One region of the Pseudomonas pichavaramensis genome, then DNA from elsewhere that is predicted to be linked to it. Evidence: predicted binding sites of a transcription regulator. Region 1 holds the regulator's gene; the other holds the start of a gene.
What was found. Region 1 encodes FliA, which starts transcription of late flagellar genes. Its sites were predicted from a motif close to CTAAAGTTTNNNNNNNNNNNGCCGNTAA; they were not measured.
Positions count from the first base shown of each region.

Region 2: ACJRW5_RS12980 (methyl-accepting chemotaxis protein) is a predicted target of FliA. The motif match lies at 2,190-2,217, and genes of this name have one in related genera.

Region 1 is NZ_JBJKFJ010000002.1:222,123-229,704, forward strand. It holds gene ACJRW5_RS04585 (protein-glutamate methylesterase/protein-glutamine glutaminase) at 1-669, opposite strand, end outside; gene ACJRW5_RS04590 (chemotaxis protein CheA) at 712-2,919, opposite strand; gene ACJRW5_RS04595 (protein phosphatase CheZ) at 2,933-3,721, opposite strand; gene ACJRW5_RS04600 (chemotaxis response regulator CheY) at 3,741-4,115, opposite strand; gene fliA (RNA polymerase sigma factor FliA) at 4,216-4,962, opposite strand; gene fleN (flagellar synthesis regulator FleN) at 4,959-5,789, opposite strand; gene flhF (flagellar biosynthesis GTPase FlhF) at 5,898-7,208, opposite strand; gene flhA (flagellar biosynthesis protein FlhA) at 7,220-7,582, opposite strand, start outside.
Region 2 is NZ_JBJKFJ010000007.1:35,755-43,336, reverse strand. It holds gene ACJRW5_RS12985 (hypothetical protein) at 1-441, opposite strand, end outside; gene ACJRW5_RS12980 (methyl-accepting chemotaxis protein) at 449-2,083, opposite strand; gene ACJRW5_RS12975 (undecaprenyl-diphosphate phosphatase) at 2,336-3,166, shown strand; gene ACJRW5_RS12970 (DUF1294 domain-containing protein) at 3,163-3,885, shown strand; gene ACJRW5_RS12965 (MmcQ/YjbR family DNA-binding protein) at 3,871-4,224, opposite strand; gene ACJRW5_RS12960 (helix-turn-helix domain-containing protein) at 4,248-5,063, opposite strand; gene ACJRW5_RS12955 (DUF2834 domain-containing protein) at 5,176-5,502, shown strand; gene ACJRW5_RS12950 (MAPEG family protein) at 5,499-5,924, shown strand; gene ACJRW5_RS12945 (sensor domain-containing diguanylate cyclase) at 6,075-7,582, shown strand, end outside.

The sequences.
Region 1 (7,582 bases):
ATGCTGAATCAGCACCAGCGGTGCCGGAAAGTTGCCAGGCAGCTGCGTCAGGACACGCTGCAAGGCAACGGGCCCACCGGTCGAGGTGCCGATAGCAACCAGTTTGTAAGCCTTGCGTTTCGGTGACGACGATACTGCAGCAGAGCTGGCGCTACGCGTAGAAGGCGCGGGAGTTGAGGGCCGCGCCGGGGTGACCGGGCGGCTAACCGGCGCTGTCGTCGAATTCGCCGCCGTTGGCGCCGGAGCCACTGCGGCCGAACTGAAACGACGGTTGCTACGCGCGATGCTGTGCACCTTCTCGCACAGCATCTGCTTGACCTTGTCCGGATTACGCGAGATGTCTTCGAAATTTTTCGGCAGGAAGTCCACCGCCCCTGCATCCAGGGCATCGAGCGTGACGCGCGCGCCCTCATGGGTCAGCGAGGAAAACATCAACACCGGCGTCGGACAACGCTGCATGATGTTTCGCACTGCAGTGATGCCATCCATCATCGGCATCTCGTAATCCATGGTGATCACGTCTGGCTTGAGCGCCAGCGCCTGATCGATGGCTTCACGTCCATTGGTGGCCGTACCCACGACCTGAATACTGGGATCAGCAGACAGAATTTCCGAGACGCGCCGGCGGAAGAAACCGGAGTCATCCACCACCAGAACCTTAACAGCCATACACACTCCTAGACGGCGCAGGCCATACCTGCGCCGCAACCATCAGAAACGTCGAGCGTAGCGTTTGAGCATGCTCGGAACGTCGAGAATCAATGCGATACGACCATCGCCCGTGATCGTGGCGCCAGACATGCCGGGCGTACCCTGCAGCATCTTGCCCAGAGGCTTGATTACCACTTCTTCCTGCCCGACCAATTGATCGACGACAAAGCCGATGCGTTGACTGCCCACGGTCAGAATCACCACGTGGCCCTCGCGCTGCTCTTCCTGGAAGGCCTGCGGCACCAGCCAGCGTTTGAGGTAGAACAGCGGCAAGGCCTTGTCGCGCACGATCACCACTTCCTGACCGTCAACCACGTTGGTACGCGACAGATCGAGGTGGAAGATCTCGTTGACGTTGACCAGCGGGAAGGCGAAGGCCTGATTCTCCAGCATGACCATCAGCGTCGGCATGATCGCCAGGGTCAGTGGCACCTTGATGATGATCTTCGAGCCCTGGCCCTTCTGTGAGAACACGTTGACCGTGCCATTGAGCTGAGTGATCTTGGTTTTGACCACGTCCATGCCCACGCCACGGCCAGACACGTCGGAAATCTCGGTCTTGGTCGAGAAGCCCGGCGCGAAGATCAGGTTGTAGCATTCGAACTCGTTCAGGCGATCCGCCGCGTCCTTGTCCAGCAGACCTTTTTCCACGGCCTTGGCACGCAGCACGTCGGCATCCATGCCCTTGCCGTCGTCGGTGATCGACAGCAGGATGTGATCACCCTCCTGCTCGGCAGAAAGCACCACGCGGCCTGCACGGGCCTTGCCGGCCTTCTCGCGCTCGTCAGGGGTTTCCACGCCATGGTCGACGGCGTTGCGCACCAAGTGCACCAGCGGATCGGCCAGGGCCTCGACCAGGTTCTTGTCGAGGTCAGTTTCTTCCCCGACCAGCTCGAGGTTGATTTCCTTCTTCAGGTTACGCGCCAGATCGCGCACCAGGCGTGGGAAGCGGCCGAAAACCTTCTTGATCGGCTGCATGCGGGTCTTCATCACCGAAGTCTGCAGATCCGCCGTGACCACGTCGAGGTTCGAGACCGCCTTGGACATCGCCTCATCGCCGCTATTGAGGCCCAGGCGCACCAGACGGTTACGCACCAGCACCAGCTCGCCGACCATGTTCATGATCTCGTCGAGGCGTGCGGTATCGACCCGTACGGTGGTCTCCGCTTCGCTCGCCGCCGGTGCCTTGTCAGCAGCAGGTGCCGGCGCGGCAGCGGCCCGGCCCGCAACGGGCTCAGCTTTGGCGGGAGCCGCAGGTGCTGAGGCTTTGGCTGCAGCAGCGGGGGCGGCTGGTTTTACTGCCGGAGCAGGCGCAGCAGACGGTGCCGGCTCGCTCGGCGGTACGAACTTGCCCTTGCCATGCAACTGGTCGAGCAGCGATTCGAACTCATCGTCGGTGATATCGTCACTGGCAGGTGCTGCAGCGGGTGCGGCGACTGCTGCCGGTGCCTCTGCGGCGCCGGAAAATTGGCCCTTGCCGTGCAACTGATCGAGCAGCGCTTCGAACTCGTCATCGGTGATGTCGTCACTGGCAGGTGCTGCAGCGGGCGCAGCAACACTCGCCGGGCTCGCCGACACCTCGACCGTGCCGCTGAATTGACCTTTGCCATGCAGCTGATCGAGCAGGGACTCGAACTCGTCATCGGTGATGTCGTCACTGGAGGTCGCCACTTCTGCGGCCGGCGCATCACCCAGTGCGTCGAGCAATTGCTCGAATTCATCATCAGTGATGTCACCCGAGAGCGTTGGCGCGACCACGGGCTCTGGCTCAGGCTCGGCCTGCTGCGCAGGCGCAGCAGCCGGAGCGGCCTCTGCCCCAGCAGGCTCAGCCAGGCGCGCCAGTGCGGCCAGCAACTCAGGGGAAGCAGGCGTAGGTTCGCGGCGCTCACGCACCTCACCGAACATGCCATTGACTGCATCAAGAGCCTCGAGCACCACATCCATCAGTTCCGAGTCGACGCGACGCTCACCCTTGCGCAGGATGTCGAACACGTTTTCGGCGATATGGCAGCACTCCACCAGCTCATTGAGCTGGAGGAAGCCCGCTCCGCCCTTGACGGTATGGAAACCGCGAAAGATGGCGTTGAGCAGGTTCATGTCGTCCGGTCGGCTTTCCAGCTCGACTAATTGTTCGGACAACTGTTCGAGAATCTCGCCGGCCTCTACCAGGAAGTCCTGGAGGATCTCTTCATCGGCGCCGAAGCTCATATGTGTGTGCTCCTTAGAACCCTAGACTGGACAGCAGGTCGTCGACATCGTCCTGACTGGAGGCAACGTCATCACGCTTATCGGCATGAATCTGCGGACCTTCACCCCGCGATGGCTCTTTTGATTTTTCCTGTTCGGCACGCAGCACTTCATGGTCATGCTGAATACCGGCAAAACGATCGACCTGACTGGCCATGAGCATCAGTTTCACCAGATTGCTCTCGACCTCGGTCACCAACTGGGTGACACGCTTGATCACCTGCCCGGTAAGGTCCTGGTAGTCCTGCGCCAGCAGAATATCGTTGAGGTGATTGGACAACTTGGCGCCGTCACGCTCGCTGCGAGCCAGAAACAGCTCGACACGCTTGGCCAGTTCGCGAAACCCGTCAGCCCCAATCTCGCGACGCATGAAGCGACCCCATTCCGCCCCCAGGCTTTGCGCCTCATCGCTCAGGTCATTGACCAACGGAGCGCTCTGCTCCACCAGATCCATGGTGCGGTTGGCAGCCCTTTCGGTCTGGGTAACGACGTAGTTCAAGCGTTCGGTCGCATCGGCAATCTGCGAAAGCTCCTGCGCATGCGGCATGCGCGGATCGATCTGGAAATTGACAATGGCGTTGTGCAGTTCACGGGTCAGCTTGCCAACCTCGTGATAGAGCCCGTGGTCACGGACCTTGTTGAGCTCGTTGATCAGTTGCACCGCGGCGCCGAAATTGCCTTGTTCGAGGCTATCGACCAAATCGCGGGCGTTGTTCTTCAGGGTCGACTCGAGGTCACCCATCGTGGAGTCATCATGTTCCATAGCACCCTCGCGGCCGACATCAGCCGTTGACCCGCTCGAAGATCTTCTCGATCTTTTCCTTCAGCACCTGGGCGGTGAAGGGTTTGACCACGTAGCCATTCACGCCGGCCTGGGCCGCCTCGATGATCTGATCGCGCTTGGCTTCAGCAGTCACCATCAGCACTGGCAGATGCTTGAGGCGCTCGTCAGCGCGCACGGCACGCAGCAGGTCGATGCCGGTCATACCGGGCATGTTCCAGTCGGTCACCAGAAAGTCGAAGCTGCCACTTTGCAACATCGGCAGCGCCGAAGTGCCGTCATCGGCTTCTGCGGTGTTGGTGAAACCCAAATCCCGCAAGAGGTTCTTGATGATCCGTCGCATCGTCGAAAAATCATCAACGATGAGGATTTTCATGTTCTTGTCCAAGTCGACCTCCGTACAGTCCCAAACGTATTGCGCTCGCAACTACGTCCTTTAATCGTGAAACCGCTTGCGCCTGCGAGTAAGCCGCCCTTCAGCCGGCGCGCCATTCGCTCAGTCGTGAGCGCAGGCGTGCCGCGCACTGACTGTGCAATTGACTCACGCGCGACTCGCTAACCCCCAGCACTTCACCGATTTCTTTCAAGTTCAGTTCTTCATCGTAATACAGCGCCAGCACAAGACGTTCACGCTCCGGTAAGCCGGCGATGGCATCGGCCAAAGCCGCCTGGAAGCGTTCGTCTTCGAGGTCCCGCGAAGGTTCGAGATGGGTGTGCCCGGCGTCTTCATGCAACCCTCCGTGCTCGCCGTCCTGCAGAAGGTCGTCGAAGCTGAACAGGCGGCTGCCCAAAGTGTCGCCAAGAATGCCGTAGTAATCCTCCAGACTCAATTGGAGTTCGGCCGCAACCTCGTGATCTTTAGCGTCACGCCCGGTACGGGCCTCCACGACACGAATCGCATCGCTGACCATGCGACTGTTGCGGTGCACCGAACGCGGCGCCCAGTCGCCCTTGCGCACCTCATCGAGCATGGCCCCGCGGATACGAATTCCGGCGAAGGTTTCGAAGCTGGCTCCTTTGCTGGAGTCGTATTTACGTGAAGCTTCGAGCAAACCGATCATGCCCGCCTGGATCAGATCATCGACCTGCACGCTGGCCGGCAAACGTGCCAGCAGGTGGTAGGCGATACGCTTGACCAAGGGGGCATAACGCTCGATCAACTGGTGCTGGGAATCCTGCGCCTGCGCCTTGTTGTACATACGAAGTCCAGAAGCTGCTGTCATACGGCGCTGTCAGCCGTCGGTTGCTGCACCAGACGCTCGACAAAAAACTCCAGATGGCCACGGGGGTTGGCCGGCAGCGGCCAGGTGTCAACCTTCTGGGCAATCGCCTTGAACGCCAGAGCGCACTTGGATCGTGGGAACGCTTCATAAACGGCACGCTGCTTCTGTACGGCCTTGCGCACGCACTCGTCGTAGGGCACGGCACCGACATACTGCAGGGCGACGTCAAGAAAACGATCCGTCACCTTGGTCAGCTTAGCAAAGAGATTGCGACCTTCCTGCGGGCTGTGGGCCATATTGGCCAGCACACGGAAACGGCTGATGCCATGGTCGCGATTGAGCAGTTTGATCAGCGCATAGGCGTCGGTGATGGAGGTCGGTTCATCGCACACCACCACGAGAACTTCCTGCGCAGCACGAACGAAGCTGACCACCGCATCACCGATACCGGCTGCGGTATCGATCACCAGCACGTCAAGATTCTCGCTGATATCGCTGAATGCCTGGATCAGCCCGGCGTGCTGCATCGGCGTGAGGCTGACCATGCTCTGCGTGCCAGACGCTGCCGGCACGATGCGAATACCACCCGGGCCCTGCAGCAATACGTCGCGCAGGTCACATTCGCCAGCAATCACATCGGCCAGCGTACGCTTGGGCGTAAGGCCCAACAGTACATCGACGTTAGCCAGGCCTAGGTCGGCGTCCATCAGCATGACTCGGCGGCCGAGGTCAGCCAGGGCCATGGACAGATTCACCGACACATTGGTCTTGCCGACGCCACCCTTGCCGCCGGTCACCGCGATCACCTGTACGGGATGCATACCCATGTTCTTTCTACACCTTGTCTAACTTCGACTTGGCCATCCCAGATCGATTACCTGTGGAGGCCGTTCACTTCTGCGTCATGACGCGGGAGGGTGCAACAATACCGTCCGTTATCCGGCGCGCTGCGCCGGCTGCTGATAGAGCCCGGCGAACAGCTGCGCCATGGCATCTTCACTCGGCTGCTCCGCAGACTGCAGTCCTACTGCACGACTGACCAGTTGGTGACTACGCGGCACCTGCAGGTCATCCGGAATTCGCGGTCCATCAGTGACATAGGCTACCGGCAGTTGCTGGCCTATAGCCAGACCCAATACCTCACCCAGGCTGGCAGCCTCGTCAAGCTTTGTCAGTATGCAGCCTGCAAGGCCGCAACGCTTGTAACTATGGTAGGCCGCCTTGAGCACTTGGCTCTGACTCGTTGCCGCCAATACCAGATAATTCTTTGCCTTGATCCGCGCCGAAGCCAGACTTTCCAGCTGCAAACGCAAAGCCGGATCGTTGCCCGGCAGGCCGGCGGTGTCGACCAGCACCACGCGCTTCTTGGCCAGGGGGGTCAGAGCCTGTAACAGGGACTGCCCTGGATCGACCTGAGTCACCGATACGCCAAGGATACGCCCAAGCGTCTTGAGTTGCTCTTGCGCGCCAATACGATAGCTATCCATACTGACCAGAGCGACCTGTTGCGCGCCGTACTTAAGTACGTAGCGCGCAGCCAGCTTGGCCAGCGTGGTGGTTTTGCCCATACCGGCGGGGCCGACCAGAGCGATTACCCCGCCCTCTTCCAGCGGCTCTACCTTGGGCGTTCTGATGGCGTGAGCCAGATGCGCCAGGATCATCCGCCAGGCCTGACGCGGCTCGGCGATCCCAGACACCTTGTTCAGCAGCGCTTGCGACAGCTCGGCCGACAGGCCCATGCGCTGCAGGCGACGCCAGAGGTTGGCCTGCTGCGGACGACGATTCTGCATCTGCCCCCAAGCAATCGAGCCCAGCTGAACCTCGATCAGCTCACGCAGGCCGTGCAGTTCGAAGCGCATGGCATCCAGCGCGCGCGGGTCAACCGCTGGCGCCGCAGCCGCGACGGCCTCGACAGGACGCTGAGGTTTGACCGGAGTAGCCGGCAGTTCGGGGGCCAGCAGCGACTCGTTGGCGAACAACTGGCGATCCTTGCCAGCGTCCTGCTCGGCACGGGTGGTCAGCTCGGCCTGGGCACTGGCGATGCGTGCCTGGGTCTTGCGCAGCTCGGCTTCCAGCGCCGGGTTCGGCCGTACCGGTGCCGGCGCCTGGTAATCCAGCGCAGCCGTCAGCTCGACGCCACCAGCGACTCGGCGATTGCCGATGATCGAGGCATCGGCGCCCAATTCGTCACGCACCAGTTTCATGGCGGTCCGCATATCGGCGGCGAAGAAGCGTTTGACCTGCATGACCCTTTACCTCAGTTCTGGCCGACCGTAGCGACTATGGTGACCTGCTTGTTGTCCGGAATTTCCTGGTACGCCAGCACATGCATGCTGGGTACCGCCAGCCGCGCGAAGCGCGACAGCATCGCCCGGATCGGACCGGCTACCAGCAGAATCACCGGTTTGCCGAGCATTTCCTGGCGCTGCGCCGCTTCCACCAGGGAACGCTGCAGCTTTTCAGCCATGCCAGGCTCAAGGAGGATGCCATCCTCACTGCCCTGACCGGCCTTCTGCAGACTGTTGAGCAATATCTGTTCCAACCTTGGCTCCAGAGTGATCACAGGCAGCTCCGGCTCTAGTCCCACAATGCTTTGCACGATTGCACGTGCCAGCGAAAC
Region 2 (7,582 bases), on a different contig from region 1:
CACTGGCAGGAACAGATCGCCCTTTGCCTTCTGCTTGCTGATGATCTGGGCCAGCGCCGGCTTGAAGTCCATGGTCTTGGGAGCAGGGCCGCCATCGACGATCTGCGTGCTGAGCAGCAGCCCAGGCTTGCCCAGCACCTTACCGGGTAACACGCAGAGCCCGGTCTTGCGGATGGCCTGGCTGTCGATGCCATGCAGGGTATCGTGAAATGCGTAGGGATTGGGCAGCACGACCATCTTGCGCCCGAGATCGGTAGGGAAGTGCAGGCTGTAGTTGGTATACAGCTGCCCCACCGATTCGGAGTACACGCACAGACGATTTTCGAACAGTTTGATGAAACGTTCGGCCAGCTCTCGCCGGGCCATGCTGTCCAGATCCCAGATCAGGTCCTGGTTCTGCGGCCGACTGAAGTCGACCTCCTGATGTTGCATGTTGCTCATGAACGTCTCATACGCGGAACTGCCCCAGCAGGCGATTGAGCTGGTCAGCCAGTTGTTTCAGGTGCTGGCTGGCAGCACTCGACTGTTCGGCCGCTTCGGCCGTGTTATGGGCCAATGCTGCCGTCTGGGTGACGTTCTGGTTGATGTCTTCCACCACGTGCGATTGTTGCAAGGTAGCGCTGGCGATGGAAGCGTTCAGCCCACTCAGATTACGCAGCGACTGGGCGATTTGCGCAAGACTTTCGCCAGCCTGACTGGCCTGTTCCACGGTGAGTTGCGAGGCGCGGCTGCTTTCGTGGATGACCTTCACGGCGGCCTCGGAGTTGCCTTGCAGGCGCTCGATCATGCCCTGAATCTCGGCAGTGGATTGCTGGGTGCGCTGCGCCAAAAGGCGAACTTCGTCCGCAACCACGGCAAACCCTCGACCCTGTTCGCCGGCGCGAGCCGCTTCGATGGCCGCATTGAGGGCGAGCAGGTTGGTTTGCTCGGCAATCGAACGGATCACTTCCAGGACGCTACCGATCTGCGTGCTTTCGCTGGCCAGCGACTGGATCACTTCCACGGCCTTGTCGATGGTGCTCGACAGTTGGTCGATCTGGCGCAGGCTGGCGTCGATGTTCTGCTGTCCCTGGCTGGCCTGACTCTCGGCGCTCTGCATCTCGCCGGATGCATGCTCGGCATTCTTCGCTACATCCTGTACGCCGTAAGTCACCTGGTTCACTGCGGTTGCCACCAGTTCCATCTGCTGCGCCTGCTGCTGGCTGTGTCGCTGTGCTTCGCTGGATATGTCGCCAAGCGAGGCAGCCGCCTGATCCAGAGAACCGGCTGAGTCGAGCATCTGCCGGATAACCTGGCGCAGCTTGTCGGTGAAGGCATTGAAATAGGTGGCCAGCGAGGTCAGCTCATCACGGCCCCGACTGTCGAGATTGCGGGTCAGATCGCCTTCACCACTGGCGATATTGGCCATTGCCTCTACAGCGGCCTGCAACGGCTGGACGATGCTGCGGGTGATGAGCACGACCAGCGCGGCGAGCAGCACGGCGATGAGCAAACCGATGCCCATCGCACTCAACGCCTGGGTCCTGAACTCGGCCTGAACGTCATCGACGTAGACGCCGGAACCAATGATCCAGCCCCAGGGTTTGAACAGCTCAACGTAGGAGATTTTGGGCACCGGATCACTGGCACCTGGCTTGGGCCAACGATAATCGACCTGACCCGCCCCTTGGCTACGGGTGATGGCGACCATTTCGTTGAATAGCGCCTTGCCGTCCGGGTCCTTGAACGCGGACAGGTTTTGGCCCTCGAGCTTGGCATTCATCGGATGCATGAGCATGACCGGGGTCTGATCATTGATCCAGAAGTACTCCTGACCGTCGTAGCGCAGGCCGCGAATCACCTCCATGGCCTGCTTCTGGGCCACTTCGCGGCTCAGAGTGCCGGCCACCTCCAGCTCGTGAAAGTGCTTGAGAATGCCTGCGGCGCTCTGCACCACATGCTCCGTTTTCTCAGATTTACCCGCGTACAGATCGGTATGGATCTGTCGCAGCATGTAGGCCCCCTGCAGGATCAGTGTCAGGATGGCCAGCACCAGGATCAGCCACAAGCGGCGGCTGATGGGAAGACTACGCAAGCTGTTCATGGACGTGTTCCTGATTGTTGTAATTGTCGGGATCAGGGCAGCCTCGTTCGGAGGGCAAGGCAATACTGTCACATCGAGGCATTATTCACTCTAGTTGTCTGATAGCATTTCGGCAGCTAGGCGCAGAACCTGAACGAGCACCGAGCTAGACCTCGCGAGGAACCTCCGCGACGGCTTTGTGTCCCACGGCGGGGCCTATGTTCCATGTTCTAGTTTTACGCGTAGGTGAGTCGCCGCGCTTTGGGGGAGTTGATGGATATCTGGATGGCCTTTCAGGCCCTGATTCTGGGCATAGTGGAAGGCCTGACCGAGTTCTTGCCGATTTCCAGTACGGGGCACCTGATCGTGGTCGGCGATCTGCTCGGCTTCAATGGGGAAACGGCAACAGCTTTCAAGATCATCATTCAGCTCGGCGCCATTCTGGCGGTCATCTGGGAATTTCGAGCGAAAGTACTGGGTGTAGTAGTGGGGTTACCCAGCGATCCGAAGGCCCAGCGCTTCACTTTCAACCTGCTGCTGGCGTTCATCCCGGCGGTCATCTTCGGCCTGACCTTCGCCGACCTGATCGAACATTGGCTGTTCAATCCGATCACCGTGGCCATGGCGCTGATCATCGGCGGCATCATCATGCTCTGGGCGGAAAAGCGGGTGCATTCGATCAAGGCCGAGTCGGTGGATGACATGAACTGGAAGCTGGCGTTGAAGGTCGGCTTCGCTCAGTGTCTGGCACTGATTCCTGGCACTTCACGCTCAGGCGCCACCATTATTGGTGGCCTGGTCTTTGGCCTGTCGCGCAAGGCAGCCACCGAGTTCTCATTCTTTCTGGCCATGCCGACCATGGTCGCTGCCACTGTTTATTCGCTGTTCAAGTACCGTGACATTCTGCAGGTGAGCGACCTACCGATATTCGCCATCGGCTTCGTCAGCACGTTTATCGTGGCGATGATCACCGTACGCGCCTTGCTCAAGTTCATTACCAATCACAGTTACGCGGTATTCGCGTGGTACCGGATCGCCTTCGGCTTGCTCATTCTCGCGACCTGGCAGCTAAATCTGATCGACTGGAGCACGGCGCAGCCGTGATCGGCAACGAGCGCAGAGGGCGCCTGAAAACTTGGGACGATGCCAAGGGCTTCGGCTTCATCCAGCCGCAGGACGGCGGCGCCGAGGTTTTCGCCCATATCTCGGCGATGCGCGGCGAGCGCAGGCCGCAGCTCGGGGATGAGGTGCTGTTCATCGAAGGGCGTGATCAACGAGGTCGGCCCCGCGCTGAGCATCTACGCTTGGCTGGAGGTCTAAGCCTCGATAATCAGGCAATCCGGCGCAAACCCAGGAATGCCGATACTGCGACTCCCACACCCCGTAAGCCTGTCGTCAGACGGGCAAAGAGAGCTGCGTCCCAGGGCCCTATCCAGAATTTTTCCGTCAAGGCTGTACTCTTCGGCTTGCTCTGCGCCTTGCCACTGTTCGGTGCCTGGCAGTTGCTCGGCAGAGGTTTCTGGTGGGTCGCTCCACTTTATCTGCTGGCCAGTCTGCTGAGCTTCGTGCAGTACTGGCTGGACAAGCGCAGCGCCCAGAGCGGTAGCCGCCGCACAGCGGAGAATACCTTGCATCTGGTGGAGCTTGCAGGCGGCTGGCCGGGCGCTCTGATTGCGCAGCAGGCCTTCAGGCACAAGACGCGCAAGGCGTCCTATCAAGCTGTGTTCTGGTTGATTGTCGCAGCTCATCAGCTGTTCTGGATCGACCTGCTGTTGCTCGATGGTGCCTATATCGCCCGGCACCTTCCCTTATTCGTCCAGTAGCAATCCCGGCTGTAGGCGTTTAGGCAACCGGCGCACTACCAACTGATGCGAACGCGTCAACAGCTGGTGCAATTCGTGCTTGCCGAGTGGCAACTGGCTGGCGTTCATGCTGATCCAATGAGCGCGAGCCAGGTACGGAGCAGGGCGGATACCGGGACGATCGATGTAGCCGAGGAACAGGTCGCTGTCGACCTTGAACGCCAGGTCCTCGCCGAGAAAATCGAGAATGGCGAACATCTTGTTGCCTGCGATAGAAAACACCCGGTTGCTGCCCCATTTGAGGTCTTCGCGAGCGCCTGGCAGTGCCAGGCAAAAGTTGGCGATCTGCTCGGGTGTCATGCTGGCCCCCTCAAACTGTCGATTCATTGCGCTGCGGCCTGCGCACGCTCATAGGCCTGAGTCATGATTCGCCAGGTATGTGCATCGGCAGGAATCAGGTGCTCGATGCGCAAGGCTGCGACAGTGATGTCGAGCGGCATACCGAATGTCGTGAAGGTAGAGAGAAAGCGCAGCTCGCCCTCCGCCGAATCGATGCGCGTCATCACCAGGGGCGCAGTTTCATCCGTCGCCGCCGGCGGGCCGACTGGCGCCGGCAGCTCTGCAAGCAGGCATGCCAAGTCAGGGTTCGCCAACGCCTCGCGGGAAGCACGTTGCCAGGCAACCGTACGAATTTCTTCGGCGTTGAGCAGCAGATCGCCCAGGCCACCGGATTGCAGCAACGTGACCAGCAGGTTCAAACCGTCTACAGCATGCACCGGCAGGCCCAGCAAGTGAAATAGCGCAGCGGTGCTGGCATTGGCGGCCAGCACCTGCCATTGGCTGTCCAGAACAATAGCGGGCGCTGGGTTGTTGGCGTGCAATACATGGTCGATTGCATCACGAACAGCCTCCAGCGACGGTGAAACCAGCGCGGCGGCGCCGTAACGAGGGGCGTAACCGGCGGCCACAAATATGCCGTTGCAGCGCTGCAGGGGCGCCTCCAGTGCCATCAACAATGCGTGCAAGGTCGCAGGGCTGGGCCTGGCGCGCCCGGTTTCGATGCAGCTCAGGTGGCGTTGGGAAATCCCCGCGATCAGAGCCAGGTCGAGTTGACTCAGATTGGCCTGGCGACGCAACAGGCGCAGTTGTGTTCCTGCACTGGCGGCAGGAGTCGGTAGAGGTAACTGTGGGGCATTCATGGCCAGACTCTGGCACCCCCGACCAGCCTTGTCTATGACTTGACAGGTCATTGAGCGAAGGCGCTCAAACTCATTAAGTTGTGCCGGGTCAGTCATCGATCAGGAGCCGCGCATGAACAGACCTCACCTGGCCCTAACGGCCCTGCTGGTGTTTTCCGCTTACACCCTATGGACGATGGTAATCGCCGAGCAGTCGTTGCTGGCCTTCGGTCTGGCGTTGTTGTCCAGGCCTGACACAGCACAAGTGGTGATCGATCTGTATCTGCTGGGGCTGATGGCCTGCTGTTGGATATACCAGGATGCGCGCAGGCGCGGCCGCTCACTGCTGTCGATACTGCCGTATCTGGCGCTGACGAGCGTTTTCCTCTCCATCGGGCCTCTGCTGTACATCGTGGTAACGGGCTATTCGCGTGTTCAGCAGCGGGCAGGGCAAGCATGAACGCGCTTTTGCAAATCTACGGACTGTGCGTGCTGGTGCTGTCCCTGAAAATGCTGGCGATCTCGCTGTATCAGGGGTACTTCCGCCTCAGATATCTGGCATTTGCCAATGTCGAGGACGCTGCCGTTTTCTCCCGCAACGCGGCTGCCCAGGAGCTACCGCAGGTCCAACGAGCAGCCAGGGCTTGGTTGAACGACCTGGAGAACATTCCCGTGTTCTTCGTTTTCGGCGCCCTGGCCGTGGTGCTGCATACCCCGGTCGAGCTGACCAGCGTTTTGTTCTGCGTTTTTACCAGCGCACGCATCCTGCATACGGTGATGTATCTGGCGGGCTGGCAACCCTGGCGTACGCTGGCCTTCGCGCTGGCTTTGCTCAGTCTTGTCGCGCTCGCCACATTGCTCGGTGTGGCCCTGCTGCGGTAGGTGTGACACCGCGAAGTTGTCTTGTAGACTTTGGGGTCATTTTGCTCACCGGTGAGCGGTCATGCGCGTTCTGGTCGATATCGCCCAATGAACATTTATCACCACGTTCGGTTATTTTTCTGGGCTCTGCTGAGCCTGGTGCTGTTTTCATTGCCCGCATGGTCCGATGGTCGTCATATCGATGCAGCGCAGCTCAACCAGCAACCACTGTCGCTGACAGCTCATGCAGGGATCCTGGAGGACCCCACACGTGCGCTGACATTCACCGCCGTTCGCGCAGACGAGAAGGGCGAACGCTTCGAGTACGGGACGGCCAAAGGCGCATCGTTCGCACTGGGGTTTACCCGTTCGGCCTACTGGTTTCGCCTCGTTCTTGGCAACCCCAGCAGCGTGCCGCTGCAACGCCTGCTGGTGGTCGATAACCCGCGTGTTTCCCAGGTAGATGCCTATATTCCGGATGGGCAAGGTGGCTATCACACTTGGCGCACCGGGGCGGATCGGCCGCAGACCCGCAAGGCCTACGACAACCGTAATTTCGTCTTCCCGCTGGAGTTGCCGGCACGCTCGCAGCAGGTGGTCTATGTGCGTGTCGAGTCGAGCATAGGCCTGCTGGTACCGCTGCAGCTCTGGTCGGCCGATGCATTCCATGCTCACGCGCGTAACGACTACATGGCGCGTAGCGGTTACATGGGCATCGCGATCGCGATGATTCTGTTCAACCTCATGTTGTTCGTTGCGCTACGTGAACGCATCTATCTGCTGTACGTGACCTTCGTCTTTTGCGCCCTGTGTGGGCTGACGATCAAAAATGGCATGGCGCCGGACTGGACTCTGGCCGGCCTGCCGCTGAACTCGAACGTCGCCTACTATTCAGCGGCGTCGATGGCCCTGAGTACCATGTTGCTGTTCATGCGTAGCATGTTGCAGACATCACGCATCTGGCCCTGGGTTGATCGCGGACTGCTGGGGCTGATTGCCCTATATCTGATTTCTCCGCTGGTCTATGCCGTTGCGCTGGAGCAGGTGTCGCGAGCGGCCATCGTCATCAACCTGCTGACCGCCGTAGTGATGATGGGCGTCGCTCTTGCGTGTGCGCTCAAACGCCAACGCAGCGCCTACTTCTTTCTCGGCGCTTTCGGTTTGCTGATTCTCGGTGGGGCTACGACGACATTGCGCGCCATGGGCATTCTGCCGACCAATGTGTTGACGGTGGATGGTCTGCAACTGGGCTCATCACTGGAAATGCTGCTGCTGGCCTTCGCGCTGGCCGACCGTATCAATGTCATGCGCCGGGAAAAGCTGCAGGCCCAGGTAGCGCTGCTGCAGGCGCAACAGCAACTGGTCGAGACCTTGCAACGCTCCGAGCGTGAGCTGGAGCAACGCGTCGACCAGCGCACTGCCGAACTGCAAGTGCTCAACAGACGCCTGGAGGCCCTTAGCCTCACCGATGCCTTGACGGGTATCGCCAATCGCCGCCATTTCGACGAGGTGCTGGCGAAGGAGTGGAAACGCGCGCAGCGCGTCGGTGAGCCACTCGCTTTGGCGGTCATCGATGTTGACTGGTTCAAGGCCTACAACGACCACTATGGGCATCTGGCCGGCGATACCTGTCTGCAGCAGATTGCAGGCTTGTTGAGCTTCAACATCAACCGCACGAC